2 regions of the Paenibacillus sp. EKM212P genome follow, and region 2 is predicted to be linked to the other one. Evidence: predicted binding sites of a transcription regulator. Region 2 holds the regulator's gene; the other holds the start of a gene.
The links. Region 2 encodes NrdR, which represses ribonucleotide reductase genes. Its sites were predicted from a motif close to AACACNATATATNGTGTT; they were not measured.

Region 1 (8,736 bases), 170 kb from region 2:
GGGTGAGTGCGGTTGTAGGTGTAGGCACTGTCATTGGCCCAACTGTAAGCGGATTACTCGCCAAGTTTGGTTATTCTATACCCATGTATTTTGGAGCAATCATAACTTTAGTGAATGTTATATATGGGTTCTTTTTTATGCCTGAGAGCCTTGATAAGAAACATAGACTGAAAGAAATTACTTTTGTAAGACTTAATCCATTCATACAGCTTGCAAACCTGCTTTCCATGAAAAACTTAAACAGGCTACTTATTTCGGCGTTCTTACTTTGGATACCCAACGGATCTTTACAGGCCGTTTTTTCACAATTTACAATGGATACTTTTAGTTGGAAGCCTGCACTAATCGGACTTATGTTCTCAATTATGGGTGTCCAAGACATTATCTCACAAGGTTTCATCATGCCAAAGCTTTTGAGAAAACTTAGTGATAAACAGATAGCCATTCTTGGAATGGTTTCGGAGATTATAGGCTATAGTCTTATTGCAGCATCGGCTTTGTTCTCATTCTATCCTCTTTTTATCGCTGGAATGTTTATATTTGGTTTTGGTGATTCAGTCTTTGGGCCTTCATTCAATGGGATGCTCTCCAAGTCTGTTGATTCTAGTGAACAAGGAAGGATTCAAGGAGGTAGTCAATCTATTCAGGCTTTAGCAAGAATGATGGGGCCTATCATTGGAGGTCAAATCTATGTATCACTTGGTCATGCCGCACCCGCTTTTATGGGTATAATCCTTATAGCAGCGGCAATACCAGTTTTATATAAGCGAACGCAAGTAAATAAGGATTTTGCAAAAATCCCATAAGCGACTTCCAATGAATAAGATATAGATCGAAATGGTTTAGTTCGTCTATATCTTGCACTTCGGAGCGACTGGAATCGAATTTTGCAAAATCCTAAAATATGTATACTATCTACTTTGTTTACAGTCTGAGCCATCCGCATGCGGACGGCTCTTCATAGTATCACCTTGCTAAATTAATTTCACGTATTTGTACTTACACGCCAAAATTAAAATCATCATCTGTCAGCGGCTCTACATTCATCGCCCGCACATAGCCGTTTCCTTTTTTAGAAAAGAAATCATGTTGCTTAGTGTGAGTGCTGATGCCGTTGAATACAATGGGATTAACTTCCTCTTCTTCAAACAGTGGATCAAAGCCCAAGTTCATCATGGCCTTGTTGGCGTTGTAGCGCAAAAAGACTTTCACATCGTCTACGAGTCCAATAGGCGTGTAAATTTGCTCGGTGTATTGTTCCTCATTATTGTGCAAGTAGCGCAACAAGCCTACCAGCGTCTGGTAAAGATCACGTTGTTCTTCCTCATCCAATTCTGCATAAATCTCCTGTGCCAGTACACCTACGTACACACCGTGAATACTTTCGTCCCGTAGGATCAAATCGATAATTTCTCCACTGCATGTTAACTTGCCCTGGCCCGCCAGATAAAGAGGGTAGAAGAAGCCGCTATAAAATAAATAGCTTTCTAACAGCACCGACGCTGCCATCGCGAGATACAGGTCTTTCGGTGTGTGGATATTCATATAATACTGACGAATGGTTTCTGCCTTGGTTTGGAGATGTGGATTTTCTTCCACCCAGCGGAATACACCGTCAATTTCTTCGGTCGAAGCTAGCGTTGTAAAGATGCTACTGTACGACTTGGCATGAATTTGTTCCATCATCGCCATAAAGCTTAGTACGGCTTTGCGTTGCAGTCCGTCCACATGCTCCATAATTTGCGGCATACCCACGCCGCCTTGAATGGTATCCAGTAGCGTCAATCCGCCCAGCACCTTCATGTAGGCTTCTTTTTCGATATCACTGAGGGTTACCCAGGACATTTTATCGTCAGACAACGGGATTTCATCATCCGTCCAAAATTGCATAATGTTCTGGTTCCAGAACATCAGTGTGAAATCATCGTCCGAGCGATTCCAGTTTACAGCTTGTATACCTGTCATTGTTAGCATTCTCCCTTCAGCTTGCGAGATTCCCTGGAAACACACATTGAAATAGTGCAGGCGAATCATCGTATGCTTGACATACGGAAGCTGTATCCGCGAGGGTCTGTCCAGTCCCGTAAAGGTCTGAACCACACGCTGGATACAGCTTCTAATGCAAAGCATCTATATCTATTCAAAATCTAATTTTTATACTACAGCTTGTTACCATTTATGCTTTAGATGGAGCAGGTAAGGCACTCTTCCACAGACAGCTTTTTGGTGCGTGTGTAGTATAACGATTTAAGTCCTTTGTGTGCAGCGTACAGATAGCAACGTGCTAACTGACGCGTAGTCACGTCACTGTTCACATGAAGCACGGTCGAAATTCCTTGGTCCACGTGCGGCTGGATTTCTGCAATCAGATCAAGCACTTTGAACTGGTCCATTTGATAAGCAGATTTATAGAAGAACACGTTATCCTTTTGCAAATAAGGCATTGGATAGTAGGTCGTCGAATTGGCATAGGTACGGGTTTCAATCTGCTCAACAATCGGCATGACGCTGGATGTTGCATTTTGAATGTACGAAATGCTAGCAGTCGGCGCAATCGCCATCCGATAGGCGTGGTACAGACCATTTTTCATCACATCTGCTTTTAATTTGTCCCAGTCCGCTGAAGTCGGAACATAGATGTCTTTGAACAACTCTTGTACACGTGCAGTTGTTGGTCGATAATCTGTGTTCAGGTATCGGTCAAAATATACGCCTGTCGCATAATCCGATTCCTCAAATCCATAAAAGCTTTGTCCAGCTGCTTTCGCGATTTCCATACTTTTTTCGATGGAATGATAGTTCATCGTCATGAAGAAGGTACGGACAAAGTCCTTCGCTTCATTGCTTTCATACGCAATTTTGTTCTTGGCAAGATAGCCGTGCAGATTCATAACACCCAGTCCGACGGAGTGCATTTCACGGTTTGCTTTCGCAACACCCGGTGCATTAGCTACTTGGGTCATATCGCTGACCGAGGTGAGAGCAATCATACCCTCGTGAACGGATTCGCGGATTTTGCCATGTTCCATCACATTTACAATGTTCAGAGAAGCTAGATTACAGCTCACGTCCCGGCGGATGGTATCCTGTTGGCCGTAATCTGTAATTTCGGAAGTTTCCTGCAACTGGAAGATTTCCGTGCATAGGTTCGACATCTTGACTTGACCCACGTTTTTAAGAGCATGTGCCTGGTTCGCGTTACTTTTGTTCATGATATATGGATAACCAGACTCCAACTGAATCATGGCAATTTTCGTCAGCATGTCACGTGCGCTCATCGCTATTTTTTTCTTCACCCGATCGTCAGCGAGCAACGTGTCGTACATTTCATCCAAATCCATGTCGTCCAGATGCGTTCCATAGGTTTTGAACACACTGTAAGGAGCAAATACATGCAGCGGTTCATTATCTTGAGCCAGCTTGTAAAAGCGGTTTGGCACCAGCAATCCAATAGAAAGTGTCTTGAGACGTACTCTTTCGTCAGCATTGATCTTTTTGCTATCCAGGAACTCAAGCACGTCCCATCCGAAAATGTTGTAATAGGCTGCCCCAGAGCCTTTACGTTGCCCCATTTGATCTGCATAGGAGAAACCGTCTTCCATCAGCTTCAGCACAGGCATAATGCCTTTTGCTGCGCCTTCTACGCCTTTAATCGCTTCGCCGCGTGCCCGCAGTTTCGACAGGTTGACCGCAACACCGCCCCCGATTTTGGACAACTGCATGCAGGTGTTCAGCACATAGTTGATTGAGTTCAGGGAGTCGTCCATTTCGAGCAGGAAGCAGGATACCAATTCCCCACGGCGGCTTTTGCCTGCATTCAGGAAGGTTGGTGTTGCTGGCTGGAGGCGTTGCTCCATCATCGAGCGGGACAACAGGCGTGCCGTATCGGCGTTACCGCGTCCTAAATGCAGCGCGACAGCAGCAACCCGGTCAGGGTAATGTTCCAGATAGACTTTCCGGTCGTTACTCTTCATTGCATAGTCGGTGTAAAACTTGGATGCTGCCATATAGGAAGGAAATTTAAAATTATAGCTATGAGTGATATGGAAAATATCATTAATTTCGTCAGCCGTGTAGCTGTTATAGAAATTTTCGTAATAATCATTCTCAATCATATACAGCACTTGAGCGGCTGTGTCAGCAAACTTCAAACTCCGTTCCTGAACTTCCTTCATAAACTCTGCTACAGCCTCTTGGTCTTTTTCCAATTGGAAAAAGCCGTCTGTATCGCGTTTCATCAACATGTTGTTCAATTCAATATGCCGCAACTCGGCTCACCTCCTGTTTAAAACGCTCTACATCTCCGAACGTTCCAGATAATTCAAATTTACTAATCACGGGGACATTATAATGATCGGCAATCAAATCCGCACTTTTGGCAAATTTCTCACCCCAGTTACGGTTGCCGCTTGCAGCTACACCAACAAGGTTTTGAGCATTCTTTTTCAAAAAGGAAGATACCCTCTCAGGTATCTGCCCAAACCCAGTTGTATATGTAATAAGTACGTAAGGTTCTTCTATGGTCATTTGCTCCTCGATCTGAACCGCTGGAAGCTTGAGCTTGTTTATAAATCTTTTTACATTGCCGGTTTTCGAATCATATGCAATCAGCATGGTATGCAACCTCCTTAAACAATTAACGAAAAAAGAAAACGCATTGCCTGGGATCTATTATAGATGGAATCCCTTGCTGGCTGCGCCATTTAAGATTTTGACTCTATATTTACATGTATTTTCATACCTGTATCTTCAAGATATCGGGCATAAATACGTTTTTTACACTATATTTAGAGTACATTCTCTATTTTATATCTATATATAGTTTTGTCAATCGGTCTAGAGGGGATCAGCGGACCCAGATCGGGTATAAGTCCAAGCGGGGTACGGAAAAGAGCGAAAGAACTTTTTTTTCGTAAGTATGTTAAAAAAGTATTGGAGTTTTTGAGGGTGAAGATGTACGATTTGTCAATGGGCAATAGAATGGAAAATTTACATTTTACTGTAGAAAGGATGAAGCAGATGGGAAATGATTTTATGGAATTTCAATCGTTTAATATGATCTTTTTTATCGTATTTGGACTCATTGCTATTGTAATGATTATGGGAATTGTCAAAACGATAGGAGCGGGCCTGTCCAATCAAGCAGCCGAACGGATACAACGTTCATGTAAGGTTGTGGATAAACGGACGAGAGTACGTGGGGGATCAGGCGATTTTTCAGCTTCGACATATTATTATATCACCTTTGAGTTTGACGGGGGGTGAGCGTATGGAGCTGGAGGTGAAGGATACGGACTTTGGTATGATTGTGATCGGGGATCGTGGGGAGCTTCATTATAAAGGTACACGTTTTCTGGAGTTTGTAAGAGTAATGGAAGCATAAAGGTGTTGGCGGGGAGTTAGTATTGCCAAAACAAATACATAGTTGGAGGGAAGATTACGATGCCGCATATCATTGGAAAACGAATTGTATTGAGAGAATACCGTCAAGAAGATGTACCAGCTATCCGAAAATGGGTCAATGACCCGGAAATCACACGTGGTTTAAGCGACGTGTTTATCTACCCGCATTCACAGGTGAATAGCGAATCCTTTGTGCAGATGATGATTGACGGCAACCCCGAGATCAAAGGTTTTGTCATTGCGCATAAAGACACACTGGACTATATCGGACAACTGGATTTATTCAAAATCAGCTGGGTAAATCGGCACGCCACCCTTGGTGTTGTGATCGGGCGTGACGGTGACTTGGGCAAAGGCTACGGACGGGAAGCGATCCGGCTGTTACAAAAATTTGCATTTCATACGCTGAATCTGCATCGGCTGGAGCTGGAGGTCTATGCGTTCAATGAACGTGCACACCGTTGCTATTTGGCATGCGGCTTCAAGGAGGAAGGGCGGCTACGGGAAAAGCTATTCAGGGAAGGGCAATACTATGACATTATTCAGATGGGGATTTTGCGAAGCGAATACGAGGCTGCAGAGCAAGCGACGGAATCCTAAGAGTGCAATCTCATAAGCTATTTTACTCCGTCAGCTTTCTTCAATTTTTTATGAGTGAAATCACGGGGACTACGCTCATCCTTTTTCTATTAGCTAAAGGACTTTCTTTGCAGAGTGCGAACTTCTTACTAGTTGTATTCTTTGTAAGTATTTTTTTGTTTGAGATACCCACAGGGGCTATTACAGATAAGTATGTAGAAGGGCTGAACAGCATTGTCTGTCAGCCCTATAATATTTCATTAAAAGACAAACCCTATTTTTCGCCGTACCACAGTTTCAGGCGATTTTGGATTAGGCCAGTGTAGATTTCTTCAGCTTTTGGCACACCCGCCTGATCCAGCTCTTGGAGCATGCGGTCATACACAGCGTCGAACTGATCTGGCTTGGCGAGTACGGCCTCAGGAATCCGTTTGCGTACAATGTCTTGCGACTTCTGATAAATAACATTATAATTTGTATTGGTCGGAACAGGCATGTTATAGGCAGCACCCCACTCTTTTACCGGAAAATCCTTTTCGTTCGGGAACAGGTCTTTCCACGTCTGGGCTTTGTATGCCTGAAGGGACTCTTTTTCGGCTTGACTATAATTTTCGGTAATCATCTCCGGATAATTGGTTGTGTAATAGTTGCCAGAAGGGTCCTTTACGCTATCGCCGTAATGTGGCCCCCATATCCAGTACAAACCGATACCTGACTCTCTGCTAAAAGAAGCATTATCGGTGTTTTTACGTTGTTGCACATCCGCCGGAATGACTCGTTTGCCGTTCTCTACGTTGTAATGCTGGCCTTCAATTCCCCAATTGCGTAAAATTTGTCCTTCGTCGGAGGCCAGAAAATCCAGAAATTTGATAGCTCGCACCGGATTTTCACATGAGGTTGTAATTCCGATCCCGGATGCGGTATCGAAGCCAATGGGCTGGAGGGAATGATCCTCGTATTTCTCATTTAAAGTGACTGGAAAATGGGCGTAAGTGAATTCATCCTTACCTGCTGCCTTGAGCGCATTTTCGGCATCCTGATAGTTCCATTCCTGATCAATGAGTCCGATGACACGGCCTGCGGCGATTTTGGACTTATACTGATCACTTTTTTGCACAAAAGTATCCTTATCCAACAGTCCTTCATTGTACATATGGTTCAACCAACGGAAATATTCACGTTCTTCTGGGCGCTTGTAGTGAAGAATGGCTTTGTGTGTTTTAGGATCAATATAATATTCGCCATCGTCGGGTCCACCTGTAGCAGTAACAGCCGGGTTAGTCACTGTAATTTGAATTTTCCAGTCTTCGGCATCAAGTGATAGGGGGATGGTTCGCTGGCCATTGGTAGTAGGGTATTTGGCGACATAATCTTTAAGTGCTTTTTCAAAATCTTGAACGGTGCGGATTTTAGGATATCCAAGCTTCTTAAGTGCCTGATGCTGGATTTCGAAGCCGGCTTGTGCATCAAACGCGATGTGATCCACACCCAAATTGGTCGGGATCGTGTAGATGGCTGGATCTTCACTACTATATTTAATACGATTAAAATAGTCTCCATACACTTTCTTAATGTTAGGGCCGTATTTGTCAATGAGGTCGGTTAGGTCAATGAGTGCTCCGGCATCGACCAGCTTGCCAATGTCTGATTTGGGGTACACGAGATCTGGATACTCTCCGCTCGCTGCCATTAAAGCAAACTTTTCCTCGCCTCGGCCATTGACAGCATGTTCAGCATTTAGCGTAACGCCCGTTTTCTTGATAATTTCCTGCCCGACAGCATCCTTCATGTTGTTCCAGTTAGAGCTGGAATCACCGCCAAAGAAAGTAAATGTAATAGGGCTGGTGTCATTAGGATCTTCCTTTTCTGCCTTACTGCTTGTTCCGTTCGCACAGCCCGTTGTAACGAGCAGCAGCAAAGACAGGAGCAGGATGGAGCTCTGACGTACCGACCTGTTCATGAACATTTGCAAATCCCCCTTAATAAGTATGATTTACACAATGTAAGTGCTTTCAATATTAAATTGTAGGAAATAAAAAACCTCACGTCAAGTTATTTATGATTGTTTGTTATGCGGTTTGTTTTTTTATTAAGCAAACATATTTTGGTGGAGGGTGTGGAATTGTACAAATCTATCATTTGATGATCTAAAACAAAGTATGCTACGATGGTACCAGTTTATAGGTACACCCGTGTATTAGAAAGGCTAAGGTAGAAAAAGATTCCGAATAGGGTTGGGTGAGAAGATGCGTGGAAAAGTAACGTTGCAAGAAATTGCGGATGCGGCGGGCGTTTCAAAGTTCGCTGTTTCGCGTGCACTGTCAGGCAAACCCGGTGTAAGTGAAGAGACAAGGGCGGTTCTGGTCAAGCTTGCTGCCCAGATGGGCTATTTTCGCAGTCATCCCAAAATGACAGGGGTAGAGCCTCGGGACACAGATCCCAGAGAATGGTCGGGTACCGTGCTAGTGTTATTTCCGAATATTAGGTACCAGAACAGGGAATCCAGGTACTGGGGGCCTGTATTTGAAGGGATTTCCGAGCGTCTGAACCGTAAGGGTATGGATATGATCACGTTAACGGAGCCCTCGACTGAAGATACGTTTTCTCTACTGAACCCGGAGGCGATTAAAGGGATTATCACAGTAGGAACGATTTCAACTTCGTTGTTGCTGAACATTTATCGGATGGGTATTCCGGTCGTTATGGTAGATCATTGGGATTCTGCATTTTTAAGTGATACGGTGTTTACAGATA
Region 2 (8,736 bases):
TTTCCCTCAAATGGAAGGCCCCCTCCTCTTCACTTCCTGAAACAAACCCCATTTCTTTAGCTCCGCTCCTAAAACAGTTTGGTTGCTTCAATGTATTTAAATTTTTGACAGGTATGCATGCGCTGGAGTATACCCCCGTTGCAAATGAATGTTACATTGATCATTTGGCGATTCGTTCAAGTCATCGTAACCAGGGAATAGGACGCCGTCTTCTAGCTTTCGCACAGCAATTTATGGTTGAATCTGGGTTTCATGCATTGACGCTTCATGTAGCGCATAAGAACCAAGGGGCTATCCATTTGTATCACAAACTGGCGTTTGAAGTAGAACAATCCAAATATAATGGGTTACGGCATTTTTGGTTCAAGGAGCCTGTATGGCATCTGATGAGTTGGAAAGAGAACCTGCATTCGAGGAGAGAACACCATTGAAAAAAACATTTAAGCTTACTTTTGGTATTGCGGCAGCTCTAGCTGTTGCCTTGATACTCATTGTTCTATATCAAAATTCCTACAAGATGACAGAAGAAAAAATACAAATCACGACACCTAAAGGGCTGTTAACGGGTACATTAGCTTTGCCTAAGGGTTACTCGGGAAAGGTTGGATTAGTTGTTTTTGTGCATGGGGATGGTCCTATTAATGACACATATGATGATGGATACAAACCACTGTGGGAAAAGTTCGCCTCCAAGGGTTATGCCTCCCTGTCATTGAATAAGCCCGGTATTAATAGTGCCCCTGGCAATTGGCTGGATCAAAGCATGGAGGACCGCGCACAGGAGATCCGATATGCAATAGACTGGGCGAGAACCTTGCCGATGATTGATACGCAAAAAATCGGCCTATGGGGAGCCAGTCAAGCAGGATGGGTCATTCCGAAGATCGTTAAAGAGGAACATGATATTGCATTCAGCATCCTTGTATCGCCTGCCGTGAACTGGATTTCCCAAGGACAATTTAATACCAGAAAAGAAATGGAGCAAGAAGGAGCTACTCCGCAAGAAATTCAAAAGACATTGAACTACGATCAAGAGATTCTACAGTTACTGAAAAAACATGCTTCTTATGAAGAATACCTAAGCATAGCGGATCCTGACGATATGATGTCCAAAGAAAGATGGAGCTTTATAGGCAAAAACTTTCGGTCTGATTCCACCAAAGAATTAAGTCACTTCCATTCTCCTGTACTCTTGGTTCTGGCTGGCAAAGATATTAATGTTGATGTACAGGATACCGAGCGAGTCTACCGCCAGAAAATACCCGCAGAGCTGCTGTCCGTGATTCATTTACCTGAAGCCGACCATTCCATGATGGATGAAAAAATTGCGCGTTCAAAATCTCTAACTTTTTTAACAGCCGTATTCGCCCCAAGAAAATTGGTGAATGACGAGTATCTCAAAATCCTTGCCGATTATGTCAATCAGCGTTAAACAAGGATGTTCTTTTTTGCCATACTTCTTTTGAATATGCTAATGAAAATCCCATAACTGTTCTCGGTTAGACTGGGAATAGATCTATAAACAACAAAAAAACGGCATCTCTGCCGTTTTTTTTCTAAAGAATGGACTCTCAGGGACTCGAACCCTGGACCAATTGATTAAGAGTCAACTGCTCTACCAACTGAGCTAAGAGTCCATAATAAAAGTTTGGTGGAGCCTAGGGGGATCGAACCCCTGACCTCATCGCTGCCAGCGATGCGCTCTCCCAGCTGAGCTAAGGCCCCATCGCAAGTAAGTTAATCAACGTTTCAAGCGACTTCTATATCATATAAAATTTTTATTCCTGTGTCAATACTTTTATAAAAAAATATAATCATCTTCCCACTTTGTCCCAAGAAAGATACAGTCAGCGATCAGTCGCTGGCTGTATCTTTAGATAATAGTGTTTTCAGTTCCTTCATAAACATATTGATGTCTTTAAACTGACGATAGACGGACGCAAAACGTACGTAGGCGACTTCATCCACTGGGTAAAGCTGTTCCATGACCAGCTCACCGATCTGCTGGCTATCCACTTCTGTGGCTGCTGTGTTGCGGATAGCATTCTCTACCTGGGATACGATCATATCCAGTTGCTCGACGGATACTGGGCGCTTCTCGCAGGCCCGAATGAGACCGCGCAGCATTTTATCACGACTAAATTCTTCACGGCTGCCGTCTTTTTTGATGACCATGAGCGGGGTTTCCTCCACCATTTCAAAGGTGGTAAAACGCCTGGCACACTGTTCACATTCACGGCGGCGACGGATGGACTTATTATCATTCGCAGGTCGCGAATCCAACACTTTCGTGCCATTGTAGGCACAATACGGACACTTCATAATCTCACCACTTTCTTTTTCCAATAAATTCCCGAAGATTTTTAGTAATAATTTTGTCGAAACGGATCATAATATGTTTACCACATCGCGAGGAGGTGAACAACAATGGCACAAGGAAACAATGGCAACTCCAACAATCTGGTAGTCAGCAGATCCTCCGGCGCTCTGGAGCAAATGAAATATGAAATCGCTCAAGAGCTGGGTATCAGCATTCCTCAAGATGGATACCAAGGTAACATGACTTCCTATGAGAACGGTTCGATCGGGGGCTACATCACAAAACGCCTCGTAACGATCGCCGAACAACAATTGGCAGGTCAATACCAATAATCGCGGTAATAATGCAGAAATAACAAGATAAAGTGTATGGATGGGCTGCTAAAAACAGCCTGTCCTGCGCTTTTTTCATTTTAAAGCGAAAAGTCAATCATGTCATTAACTTGCCATTTAAAAATCATTATAAATTTTCGTGTATTGCCTGTAGTAATAAATGACCCGCTGTACATAATGTCGTGTCTCACCAAAAGGGATTTGCTTAATGGACTCTTCTTTTCCATCCCACACTCCCTTATCCAGCCACTCCTGAACTTTCCCTGGCCCTGCATTGTAAGCAGCTACGATTGCTACAGGATTATCCTGAAACTTCATGGATAGGTTATGCAAATACCAGGTTCCCAGCTCAATATTGGTGCCAGGCTCGTGCTTGACACTGTCCAGCGGAACCTTTTGAATCTGGGCGCTGTCCATAATCCAATTTGCCGTATTCGGCATAATCTGCATCAGGCCCAGTGCCCCCTTATGCGACTGCTTGCTGGTTTTAAAATTGGTTTCTACACGGATAATAGACGCCACCAAAAATGGGTCCACTTCATACGTTTGTGAATACTGCCGAATCTCATCCTTATATTGAATTGGATAGAACCAGGACATCCAATTTGAATTAAGGAACAGGATCAGGACAAACCCGACAAACAAAGTGAGCAGGACTCTTTTCTTTCGCAAAATATTCATGCAAGTCCCTTCCGCTGCCAAAATTGATCAATTTGTCGCTTCGTCTCAGTCTGTGTTCCGCTATTATCGATAACGATATCGGCCAAGCTTTTCTTTTGTTCAATATCCATTTGTGCGGACAGCCTAAGTCCAGCTTGCTCCTCCGTCAGACCGTCTCTGAGCATCAGACGCTGGAGCTGAATATCACGTGGTACGTACACAACCATAATTTCCTCGTACAAGCTCTCCAGCCCGGACTCGTACAGTAACGGGATATCTGCCAAAACAAGCTTGTCCGGCTGTTCCCGTTCATATGCTTCCATGCGCATACGCATTTCCTCACGAATAGCAGGATGTGTAATATCGTTAAGTACCTGCCGCTGGGCAGGGTCTCCGAATACAATCTCACCCAGTTTTTTGCGGTGCAGGGTTCCGTCATTGTTCACTATAGCTTGTCCAAAATGCTGTATGACCGCCGCCAGCACCGGATGCCCCGGAAGCATGACTTCCCGGGCAATGGCATCTGCGTCGATCAGCAGCGCACCTTTGGCGACCAAAAGAGCCGACACGGTGCTTTTTCCGGTAGCAATACCTCCGGTTAATCCGATATTCATGCTCTTTCACCTCATAACAGCTTCAATATGCCCATCATAATCAGTATTAATGCCGGCAATACACCCAGCGCCTTCATAAATCGAAATGCTGATAGAAAGAAGCCTGCCTTCATCCCTGCAATCAAAAATGTTCCACTGAATAACGTAATAGCCAGCGCAGTAGACAGTGGCTGAAAACCAAGCATAGCTGCCCCGAGTCCCGCTCCGAACGCATCGACCGATAATGCAATGCCCAGCCAAACCGCTTCGGTAGCAGATATACTGCCGGAACGGTCCATATCCGCAGCAGACGGACTTCGAAGAATCCGAATAACAAGTCCCCATTTGCGGAACTCCAGAGAAAATAGCGTTCGCTCCTGCTGCTCCACAGAAGCTTCTGCCGACAGATCTTTTCTTGAGCTAAGGAAAGACTCTGTATCATCACCCTCTATACACTTCTTCTCTCCAAGAACAGATCTGCTCACTGGATCAGTTTGTTCTGTAAGAAGCAGCCGCCGAGAGGCTTCCGCTGAATCCTCTGGCGAATCCTCTTTGCGGTGCAGAGCTTGAATCAAAGAGTAACAGCCGATACAGATCAGGATGACAGCGCCGAAAACGGTCGTATATACAGGAGACAGAACATGAGATAGTAATGCGCCCAATTGCATGGATATGCCGATCACCAAACCTGAACATATGGAGATGATAGCAATCGACAACAGTGGAATTTTCATTTTGCGCAGTCCATATGTAACACCGACTCCGAAACTATCCAAACTTAGCGCAAATGCCAGTAACAGCAGGGCTCCCCAATGATTAGCCACTCCAATTCCCTCCCATTGCGAAGGCAAGGCCTTATAACAACCGAACCCTCCGCAGTATTGGTACTTGGAACAATATATGAGAGGGATGGGCTTGGGGTGACTGTGCCTGTTTAGCGCAAAGGCTGGCAGACCGGACAATGATGTGTGCCACGTCCGGCTACGACAGATTTTTCGATCAATGTGCCACAGTTAACGCAAGGCTTCGCGTTACGTCCATAGATTTGCAATTGATGCTGGAAGTCGCCCGTTTTACCCTGTCCATTAACGAACGATTTAATGGACGAGCCTCCAACCTGAATCGACGCACCCAGCGTGGAGACAATAGCTTCATGCAAGACATGAAATTGGCTATCCGTTAGGCTTTTGGCTGGCTGTGCTGGATGAATCCCCGCCTTAAACAACGATTCATCTACATAAATATTCCCGATGCCCACCACATATGACTGGTTTAGCAGCGCTGCCTTGGTCGAAGTCGAACGAGTTCCAACAGCAGCACGCAGCATTTCCGGTGTAAAGGCCTCGTCCATCGGCTCCAAACCAAGCTTGTTCAGCGGTTTTTCCAGCAAATCCTGTCCTGCCGGAAATAAGTGCATCGTGCCAAACTGGCGCACATCCTGATAACGCAGCTCCGTACCATCTTTAAAATGAAAGATGACATGGGTATGCTTTTCCACAGGATCATGTTGCGAATATAATCCATATCGCCCTTCCATTCGAAGATGGGAAACCAGCACCAGCCCATCCAGCAAAATCCGCAGAAACTTTCCGCGTCTCTCCACCCCTGTAATCCGGTGATCGGCCAATTCCATCGCAAAAGCGTGGATATCATCGGGCCGTTGAATGATCCGCGGCAAATTAACGGTGACATGATCTATATGTTTATCAACGATAAGCTCGTTTAGCGTTCGTTTAATTGTTTCTACTTCCGGTAATTCCGGCATGATGTCTTCACCTCACCCTATATTATAACGGAAGCAGCGTCAAATTGGGACTATCTACTCATTGAAATATCTTACTTGGACTCATACCAATTGCTGCCATAGCTTACTTCGGCTTTGAGCGGCACAGCCAGCTTTAATGCAGCTTCCATGGTAGCCGGGACAAGCTCTTTCATCGTTTCCATTTCCTCAGGCGGAACCTCGAACACAAGCTCATCATGTACTTGGAGCAGCATTCTGCTGCGAAGTTTACGTTCACGTAAGGCCTCATCCATCTGTACCATCGCCAACTTGATAATATCGGCTGCGGTACCTTGAATCGGCGTATTCATCGCTGTACGCTCAGCGAATGAACGCAGGTTGAAATTGCTGGCGTTAATCTCCGGCAAATAGCGTCTGCGTTCCAACAGCGTTTTTACGTAGCCGTCCCGCTTCGCATCCTTCACAATATCATCCATGTAACGGCGAACGCCTTGGAACACATCAAAATACTGGTCGATAAAGCGAGCCGCTTCCTTCCGCGTAATATTCAAATTTTGTGACAGACCATAATCACTGATCCCGTAGACAATCCCAAAGTTGACTGCCTTCGCAGAACGCCGCATATTGGAGTCCACATCTTCCGCTGCTACACCGAACACATCGGATGCGGTCTTGGTGTGAATGTCCATATCGTGGACAAAGGCTTCCTTCAAACGTTCATCATCCGAAATATCAGCCAGCACCCGCAGCTCGATTTGTGAGTAGTCTGCCGCCAAAATAGACCAGCCCGGTTCGGACGGAACAAATACTTTGCGGATTTTGCGACCTTCTTCGAGACGAATCGGAATGTTTTGCAAATTTGGAAATTGACTACTCAAGCGTCCAGTTGCTGCAACCGTCTGCCGGAAATACGTATGCACCTTACCCGTTTTCTCCGAAATTTCTTTAAGCAATCCTTCAACATACGTCGATTGGAGTTTGGCAATAGTACGGTACTGTAAAATGTTTTGTACAATATCATGATAGGGGGCCAGCTTTTCCAGTACCTCCGCATCGGTCGAGTACCCCGTTTTCGTCTTTTTAATGACAGGCAAACCCAGTTTATCAAACAAAATCTCACCCAACTGCTTGGGCGAATTCAGATTGAACTCTACTCCAGCAATGCTGTAGATCTCGTTCACCAACGTTGCGATCTGGGCTTCAAATTCTTTACCCAAAGCGCGCAGTTCCTCTACGTTCACCAAAATGCCCTGCTTCTCCATATCCGCCAAAATGCGGGACAACGGCATCTCCAGCTCATGAAACAGCTTGTGCATTTCCGTTTTCTCCAGCTCAGCCTGCTGCACAGGCACCAAAGCTTCAATCACCGCTGCCTTACGCGCCACATGATCGGACAGTACATCCACGTCAGGAACTTTATATTTAGCCCCTTTACCGAACACTTCTTCGTCAGGACGGATCGAAGACAAGCTATACTTGGCTGCCAATCCGCTCAATGTCTGGTTGGCATCGGTCGGGTCCAGCAAGTACCCTGCCAATTGCACATCAAACTCGGCACCTGCAAACTCAATTCCATGCCAGTGTAAAGCCAAATCCGTACGATGCAGATCATGACCGCGTTTTTTGCGTTCAGGGTCAGCAAGCCAATCGCGAATAGGTGTAGCTGCATCGCTTTGCAGTACATCCAGTATCATAAAAAACTGCTGTCCCGTTGCGGCAAATATCAGACCTACGATGTCAGCATGATGCGGATTATCACCATGCGTTTCAACATGCAGCACATCCACATGATCCAACACTTCTACCAATTCGCTAATCCGCTGCTCATCCAGCACTGTTACGTCAGCCGCGGCTTCCTCTACGTCTACCCCAGTACTGCCAACCTCACCTGAAAAAGATAAACGCTCCAGCAAGGACTTGAACTCCAGCTTCGCCAGAGCTGGCCCAGCCGTTTCTGCTTGCAGCCCGCCGAAGACCACATCTTCCAGCTGCTTGTCCAACGTTACATCCCGGTAAATGGTCGCCAAATCTTTGCTCATTCGCGCATCATCAGCATGTGTCTCCACGCGTTCTTTCATTTTGCCCTTCAGCTCATTTGTGTGCGCCAGTACTTCTTCGACTGAACCATACTGATGCAGCAGCTTGAGCGCTGTTTTTTCACCTACGCCAGGAATACCAGGAATATTGTCCGACGTATCGCCCATCAGGCCCTTAAGATCAATAATTTGCAGCGGCTTCAGGCCATATCGTTCCTGAATTTGCTCAGGTCCATACGTCTCCACCTCAGTAACCCCTTTGCGAGTCAAGCCGACTGTGACATGGTCTGAAGCCAATTGAAGCATATCCTTGTCCCCGGTCACGACTAGCACATTGAAGCCGGCTTCGTCCGCTGTCTTGGAAAGGGTGCCTATAATATCGTCCGCCTCATAGCCATCCAATTCAAACTGGGCAATGCCGAAAGCGGTCAATAGCTCTTTCAGCAACGGAAATTGCTGAGACAGCTCTGGCGGGGTTTTCTCCCGTCCACCTTTGTAATCCTCGTATCCTTTATGGCGAAACGTTATTTTACCGGCATCGAAGGCAACCAGAATATGTGTTGGTTTGTGCTCCTCCAAGAGCCGCAATAACATCGTCGTAAATCCATACACCGCGTTCGTCTGCTGCCCGCTCGAATTTGTTAACGGTGGCATAGCAAAAAACGCCCGGTAAATGATACTGTTGCCATCTATAAGCATGAGTTTATCCATTTAGCACCTCGCAAGTTCATCAATGCATTCGTAACGTTCTTACGTTTTACGCATTCCTCTTCCTATCTTAACATACAAGACTCCTTTTTCAGAAAAAAACGGCTGCTTCTTAACCAAATTTGCCTTTTGCTCAAAGACAAGTCTGGGTCAGAAACAACCGCTATATACCTGAAAGCTCTACTGGTTCAAATCTGGTCTCTCCCCTGTCACGAGATATACAGTGCTTTCACCGATATTCGTAGCATGGTCACCAATTCGTTCAATGTATCGTCCTACAAGTAGTTGCAGCATGGCTTGTGAAGCCTCTGCCGGCTTTTCTACCATAAAGGCGTACAGATCG

Region 1: the regulator NrdR is predicted to act here: its motif matches at 4,778-4,795, upstream of nrdI (class Ib ribonucleoside-diphosphate reductase assembly flavoprotein NrdI).

The regions. Positions count from the first base shown of each region.
Region 1 is NZ_JAAMNR010000001.1:437,714-446,449, reverse strand. Features, by position in the region: gene G9G54_RS02055 (MFS transporter) at 1-806, shown strand, start outside; gene nrdF (class 1b ribonucleoside-diphosphate reductase subunit beta) at 1,000-1,965, opposite strand; gene nrdE (class 1b ribonucleoside-diphosphate reductase subunit alpha) at 2,184-4,268, opposite strand; gene nrdI (class Ib ribonucleoside-diphosphate reductase assembly flavoprotein NrdI) at 4,255-4,614, opposite strand; gene G9G54_RS26185 (DUF2500 domain-containing protein) at 4,981-5,265, shown strand; gene G9G54_RS26180 (DUF2500 family protein) at 5,270-5,383, shown strand; gene G9G54_RS02030 (GNAT family N-acetyltransferase) at 5,443-6,003, shown strand; gene G9G54_RS02020 (ABC transporter substrate-binding protein) at 6,257-7,948, opposite strand; gene G9G54_RS02015 (LacI family DNA-binding transcriptional regulator) at 8,229-8,736, shown strand, end outside.
Region 2 is NZ_JAAMNR010000001.1:609,578-618,313, forward strand. Features, by position in the region: gene G9G54_RS02870 (GNAT family N-acetyltransferase) at 1-431, shown strand, start outside; gene G9G54_RS02875 (alpha/beta hydrolase family protein) at 428-1,432, shown strand; tRNA gene G9G54_RS02880 (tRNA-Lys) at 1,565-1,637, opposite strand; tRNA gene G9G54_RS02885 (tRNA-Ala) at 1,650-1,725, opposite strand; gene nrdR (transcriptional regulator NrdR) at 1,855-2,322, opposite strand; gene G9G54_RS02895 (alpha/beta-type small acid-soluble spore protein) at 2,428-2,652, shown strand; gene G9G54_RS02900 (lytic transglycosylase domain-containing protein) at 2,770-3,333, opposite strand; gene coaE (dephospho-CoA kinase) at 3,330-3,926, opposite strand; gene G9G54_RS02910 (MntP/YtaF family protein) at 3,938-4,729, opposite strand; gene mutM (DNA-formamidopyrimidine glycosylase) at 4,840-5,670, opposite strand; gene polA (DNA polymerase I) at 5,742-8,396, opposite strand; gene phoU (phosphate signaling complex protein PhoU) at 8,574-8,736, opposite strand, start outside.